One region of the Mesorhizobium sp. PUT5 genome, then DNA from elsewhere that is predicted to be linked to it. Evidence: riboswitches for the same ligand, from Rfam matches in the RefSeq annotation. Region 1 holds a riboswitch; the other holds the start of a gene.
The links. Region 1 has a riboswitch for cobalamin ahead of ACTDI4_RS15915 (DUF1636 family protein). Riboswitches for the same ligand answer to the same signal wherever they lie in the genome.
Positions count from the first base shown of each region.

Region 1 (3,375 bases):
AGATCGAAGATGATGAACAGGATCGACACCAGGTAGAAACGGATGTCGAATTTCATGCGCGCATCGTCGAAGGAATTGAAGCCGCACTCGTAGGCCGACAGCTTTTCCGGGTCAGGATTGCGGTACGCGATAACGAACGGCGTCACGATAAGCGCGAGGCCGACGACCAGCGCCACGCCGATGAAGATGACGACAGGCAGATATGAAACCAGAAGTGCGTTCATGCTGCGAATTCCGTTGGCGGCCGATCCGCCCAGATTTGCAGCGCGGAGCCAGAATGCCGAAGCGCGGCCGTTTTCACACGCCGGACCGATCGGACAGCCCTTGCTGCAATGCGGCGAGGGTTAGCGCAGCGGTCCTTGCGAAGCAAGTCCAACCTTGTCCGAAAAGCGGCAGGAAACGGCTCCTGCGGCAAAAGCCCGCCCATCTTTGCCCATTTGATTTTCCTTACCTTTTCACTCAACTTTTTCTCCTGACACCGATACCGCCACTTGCCTGCTAGCATTGCCGGAATCGGGTTGCCTGCCGGCTCGTCCTTCAGGCAGCTATTTTGGCTCGAGGCAGGGGCACTTCGCGCATGAAGGACGGCATTTCGCTCGCAACGGCCCGCCGCATCGCGCTCGCGGCCCAGGGCTTTTCCGATCCACGTCCCGCGGGCCAGCCCGACCGACGGCATCTGGCCCGCGTGCTCGCCCGCACCGGCCTGCTGCAGATCGATTCCGTCAGCGCGGTGGTGCGAGCGCACTATATGCCGCTCTATTCCCGGCTGGGTCCCTACCCGCTGGCATTGCTGGATGCCGCCGCCGCCGGCCGCAGGCGCAGCCTGTTCGAATATTGGGCGCATGAGGCCTCGCTCCTGCCCGTCACGACCTGGCCGCTGCTGCGCTGGCGCATGGAGCGCGCGGGGCGCGGGGAAGAGATGTATGCCGGGCTGGCGAAGTTCGGCCGCGAGCGCGCAGCCTATGTCGAGGAGATATTCCGCATCGTGGCCGAGCGCGGGCCGGTCGCCGCCTCCGACCTCGACGGCCAGAAGGGCAAGGGCGGCTGGTGGGGCTGGAGCGACGCCAAGCACGCCTTCGAATGGCTGTTCTGGGCAGGCCGCATCACCACCTCCCACCGGCGCGGCTTCGAACGTTTCTACGACCTGCCCGAACGGGTGCTGCCCGCAGCGGTGCTCGACCTGCCGACGCCATCTCCGGCGGACGCCCACCGCGAACTCCTGCGCATCGCGGCCCGCGCCCACGGCATCGGCACGGCAAGCTGCCTGCGCGACTATTTCCGCCTGTCTCCCGCCGACATGAAGGGCCGCATCGAGGAACTTGTGGAGGAAGGCGAACTCCTGCCCGTCCGCGTCGAGGGCTGGGGAAAGCCGGCCTATCTGCACCGGGATGCGCGCATTCCCCGCAAGGTCGCGGCCCGCGCGCTGCTGGCGCCCTTCGATCCGCTGGTGTTCGAGCGCGACCGGACGGAAAGGCTTTTCGGCTTCCGATACCGCATCGAAATCTACACCCCGGCGGCAAAGCGGCAATATGGCTACTATGTCCTCCCGTTCCTGCTGGGCGAGCGGCTGGCGGCGCGCGTCAACCTCAAGGCCGACCGGCCCGCCGGGGTGCTGCGCATCCATGCCGCCTACGCCGAAGACGGCGCGCCGGCCGAGACCGCCGTGCAACTCCTCGAGGAATTGAAGCTGATGCAGAGCTGGCTCGGCCTCGGCCGCCTGGAGGTGACGCCCGCCGGCGACCTCGGTCCGGCGCTTGCTGACACGGCCATGTCGTAGGCGCGCGTTGACAGCGCGCCCCGCCCAAGCCTAAATCCGGCCATGACGGTTCTTCTCCCTTCACGGGGAGAGGCTAAGAGGGAATGCGGTGCGGGGTCCGAAAACTCCAAATCCGCGGCTGTCCCCGCAACTGTAAGCGGCGAGCCGAGGCCGAAAGCCACTGGGAACTTCCCGGGAAGGCGGCACCGAGGCGACGACCCGCGAGCCAGGAGACCTGCCGTCACTCGAAACGAATCCGTTCGCCTGGCGGGTGCCCCGGGCAAGGAGTTGATGTGGACCGCGACGGCTTTTTCCCGGCCAAGACGCAGGACGCGCCGTCCGGCAGCGTGACCATTCTGGTCTGCTCGACCTGCCGCGACGCCACCGGCGCGGATACCCACCCCCGCCCCGGAGCGCTGCTCGCCGAAGCCACCCGCGACGCCGCCGCCCGCCACGACATCCGCGTGCATGCGGTCGAATGCCTCGGCAACTGCAAGCGCCGCCTCAGCGCCGCGCTGCTGCGCGACGGCGCCTGGAGCTACGTCTTCGGCGATCTTGCCCCCGACAGCGGTCCCGACCTCGTCGCCGGCGCAAAACTGCTCGCAGCCTCCGAAGACGGCCTCATCCCCTGGCGCGGCCGCCCCGATTGCCTCAAGCGCGGCCTTGTCGCGCGCATTCCTCCCCTCGACCATCTGAAGGAGCCGTCATGACCGCATCCGCCGCCCGTGTTCCCTGCACCGTCGTCACCGGCTTCCTCGGTTCCGGCAAGACCACGCTGATTCGCCACATCCTCGAAAACGCCGGCGACAAGCGGCTGGCCCTCATCGTCAACGAATTCGGCGACGTGGGCGTGGACGGCGAGATCCTGAAGGGCTGCGGGGTGGAGGCCTGCCCGGAGGAGAACATCGTGGAACTGGCCAACGGCTGCATCTGCTGCACCGTGGCCGACGACTTCGTCCCGGCCCTCGACCAGATCCTGTCGCGCACGCCGCGCGTCGACCACATCCTGATCGAGACGTCCGGCCTGGCATTGCCCAAGCCGCTGGTGCAGGCGTTCCAGTGGCCCACGGTCAAGAGCCGCGTCACCGTGGACGGCGTGGTGGCCGTGGTCGACGGCGCCGCCCTTGCCGCCGGCCAGGTGGCCTCCGACATGGACGCGCTGGCCGCCCAGCGCGCCGCCGACGAAACGCTCGACCATGACGACCCGGTCGAGGAGGTGTTCGAGGACCAGGTCGCCTGCGCCGACCTGGTCATCCTGTCCAAGCACGATCTGGTGGACGAGGCGGGTGCGGCGCGCGCCAACGCCCTCCTCGGCGGGCATGTCGGGGCAGCCGTGAAAGTGGTGCCGACCGCGCATGGCAGGGTGGACCCTTCCGTGCTGCTCGGCCTCGGCCTTGCCGTGGAGGACGACATCGACAACCGCAAGAGCCATCATGACGGCATGGCGGACCACGAGCACGACGATTTCGACAGCTTTGTCGTCGAGATCCCTTCCGCCTCCGATCCGGACGAGCTTGCGCGCCGTGTCGCCGCAGCCGCCGAGGCCGAGAACGTGCTGCGCGTGAAGGGCTTCGTGGAGATCGCCGCCAAGCCCATGCGGCTTCTGGTGCAGGCCGTCG
Region 1 covers NZ_JBQOSO010000003.1:2,956,729-2,960,103, forward strand. Annotated here, with positions in the region: gene ACTDI4_RS15905 (NADH-quinone oxidoreductase subunit A) at 1-224, opposite strand, end outside; gene ACTDI4_RS15910 (winged helix-turn-helix domain-containing protein) at 578-1,777, shown strand; cobalamin riboswitch at 1,807-2,013, shown strand; gene ACTDI4_RS15915 (DUF1636 family protein) at 2,050-2,466, shown strand; gene cobW (cobalamin biosynthesis protein CobW) at 2,463-3,375, shown strand, end outside.

Region 2 (3,375 bases), 2.5 Mb from region 1:
GCCGCGCCACATCCATCAGGCCGCGCCGGCTGGCGAAGGGGCCGTTGGCGTTGCGGTGGGCGACGATGGCCTCGGCGAGCGAGGCGCCGAGGCCGGAGACGCGCGCCAGCAGCGAGGCGGACGCGGTGTTGAGGTCGACGCCGACGGCGTTCACCGCATCCTCCACCACGGCGTCGAGCGCGCGCGCCAGCCGGAACTGGTCGACGTCATGCTGGTACTGGCCGACGCCGATGGACTTCGGCTCGATCTTGACCAGTTCGGCCAGCGGGTCCTGCAGGCGTCTTGCGATGGAGACGGCGCCGCGCAGCGACACGTCGAGGTCGGGGAATTCGGCCGCCGCCGTCTCCGACGCCGAATAGACCGAAGCGCCGGCTTCCGAGACGATCACCTTGAGCGGCTTGGGCCCGGACACACCCGATGGCATGTCGCCAAGCATCTCGGCCACCAGCTTCTCGGTCTCGCGGCTGCCGGTGCCGTTGCCGATGGCGACCAGTTCGACGCCATGCTTGCGGATCAATGCCGCAAGCATGGCCTGCGTGCCGCGCAAATCGTTCTTCGGCGGGAACGGGTAGACGGTCGTCGTGTCCACCAGCTTGCCGGTGCCGTCCACCACCGCCACCTTGACGCCGGTGCGGATGCCCGGATCGAGCCCCATGGTGGGCCGCGAGCCGGCCGGAGCTGCCAGGAGCAGGTCCTTCAGGTTACGGGCGAAGACGTGGATCGCCTCTTCCTCGGCGCGCTCGCGCAGGTCGCGCATCAAATCGAGCGTGAGGTGCAGGTTGAGCTTGACGCGCCATGTCCAGCCGGCGACCTCGGCCAGCCATTGGTCGCCCGCAAGCTGGCGGCCGATACCGTAGGCGTCCGCCACCATGCGCTCGGCCGGTTTGACCGGCGAGGTATCGTCGGCGTCCAGCTCGATGTCGAGGGCCAGCACCTCCTCGTTGCGGCCGCGCAGCATGGCCAGCGCCCGGTGGCTCGGCACGCCGGCCCAGCGCTCGACATGGTCGAAATAGTCGGAGAATTTTGCTCCGGCTTCCTGCTTGCCGTCGACGACCCGGGACCGGAGGAAGGCGCGATCCTTCATGTAGGTGCGCAACCTGCCGACAAGATCGGCGTTCTCGGCAAAAAGCTCGGCCAGAATGTCGCGCGCGCCTTCCAGTGCCGCTTTGATGTCCGGCACCTCTTCGCCGAGATAGGCGGCTGCCAGTTCGGCCGGCACGGCGGCGCGATCGGCCAATATGGCCTCCGCCAGCGGCCCCAGCCCACGCTCGCGCGCGATCTGCGCCTTGGTGCGGCGCTTGGGCTTATAGGGCAGGTAGATGTCCTCCAGTTCGGCCTTGGTGGCAGCCCCTGCGATCTTGCCTTCCAGCTCAGCCGTCAGCTTGCCCTGCTCGCGGATGGAGGAAAGGATGGTCTCGCGCCGCGCATCCATCTCGCGCAGGTAGACGAGCCGCTCGTCGAGCAGGCGAAGCTGGGTGTCGTCCAGCCCGCCGGTGACCTCCTTGCGGTAGCGCGCGACGAAGGGCACCGTGGCGCCCTCGTCCAGCAGCGAGATGGCCGCAGCGGCCTGCTCCGGCCGGGCGTTGATCTCGGCGGCGATGATTGCGGCGAGGCGTTTGGTGTCGGTGGCCATGGAAATCCCGGAATCATGGAACGGGCAGCGACCATAGAACCATTGCCGGACGGCGGCCAGCGCCGGTTTTCCACAGTGCGGCACGAGCGCGCGACGGGCCGGAGCAGATTGACGAAACCGGTATGGCTGGCTAGCCTGCGCGCGGAATTGGTTCCGCCGCAAGGCGGATGAAAAGGGAACGCGGTGCGGTCGGGAAACCGGCCAAAACCGAGACTGCCCCCGCAACTGTAACCGTTGAGCCTTTTTCCAGCACGCCACTGTCTGCCACGCGCGGCCGGGAAGGCGGAGGAAGGCCGAGACACGGAAGTCAGGAGACCTGCCTTTTCCAGTCACCCAAGCCTGGCCACGGGGTGTGGTTCGGCGCGGTCGTCCGTGGCGGTGACACTGAAGTGTTGCCGCATGCTGGAAACGGCCGGGGGTGGATGCGACAAGCCTGTCCGCGATCCGTCCTGCAGACCAGACCCGCTGCGGTTCGTCATGAACCTCGGGGCGAAGCATTTTCGCCGCCGATCCTTTTTGGGGGCGGATTTGAAGAAGACCATTTTGCTGGCCGGTGTCGCCGCACTGGCGCTGACGGGCCATGCCGGCGCGCAAGAGGCCGACAGCGGCGCGACGAAGCTCGACCGGATCCTGATCACGACGCCGCTGCGGCGCGAAAGCTCGCTGGAGCGCTCGACCTCGTCGGTGACGGTGATCGGCGCGGAAGACATCGCGCAGTCGGCCGCGCTCGACCTTCCGTCGCTGCTCAAGACGGTTCCCGGCATCACGGCGACCGCCAATGGCGGCCTGGGCGCGGATTCCAGCGTTTCCCTGCGCGGCACCACGCCCGCCCAGACGCTGGTGCTGGTCAACGGCGTGCGCGCAGGCTCGGCCACCACGGGAACGGTGAACCTGTCCAGCATCCCGCTTGCCTCCATCGAACGTATCGAGATCGCCAAGGGGGCGCATTCGGCCCAGTACGGCGCGGACGCCATCGGCGGCATCATCAACATCATCACCAAACAGGGCGGCCTCTGCGCCGACGGCAGCAGCGCCTGCGGCTCCGTCACCGTCGGGGTCACCCACCCGTGGGGCGGATATGCCTCCGCCGGCGTGCAGGGGCAGAGCCAAAGCGGCGTCAATTATGCGCTCGGCGGCCAGGTCCTCGGCACGCGCGGCTACGACTTCACCCTGCCGAGCGCCTGGGGCCACGAGCCCGGCCCCAACGGCTTCGTGCGCGGCTCGGCCAATTTCGCGCTGTCGAAGGACCTCGACTGGGGCCGCGTCTACGCCGACGGCCTCTATGCGCGCGGCCGCGTGTCCTACGACAGCGCGCCGCCTTCGGCCAACGAAGCCGACACGGACAATTTCTCCGGCCGCCTGGGCGCCCGCATCGACCACTCCGAGGACTGGTCGTCCACCCTCGAATTCTCGACGGCGCTCGACAATGCCGCCAATTTCCGTGGCGACGTCAAGGGCGACGATTTCGACACGACCCGCTACGGCGTGCTGGCCACGACGCAGAAGAGCTTCGAGACCGACACGGCCCGGCACGTGCTGCTGGGCGGCGTTGAAGCTTATCGCGAATCGGTCGCCGGCAGCTCCATCTTCGACGTGCCCTACGACCACACGAGCCGCGACCAGACGGCCGTGTTCGGGCAATATTCCTTCGAATACGAGGCGCTCACCGTCGATTCGGGCCTGCGCTACGACCATGACGGCCAGTTCGGCGGAGCCACCACCTACAATCTCGGCACCAGCTA
Region 2 covers NZ_JBQOSO010000003.1:469,604-472,978, reverse strand. Annotated here, with positions in the region: gene ACTDI4_RS03840 (Tex family protein) at 1-1,633, opposite strand, end outside; cobalamin riboswitch at 1,765-1,971, shown strand; gene ACTDI4_RS03835 (TonB-dependent receptor plug domain-containing protein) at 2,111-3,375, shown strand, end outside.
Region 2: it holds a riboswitch for cobalamin, as region 1 does, so the genes downstream of both, ACTDI4_RS03835 (TonB-dependent receptor plug domain-containing protein) here and ACTDI4_RS15915 (DUF1636 family protein) in region 1, are expected to answer to the same signal.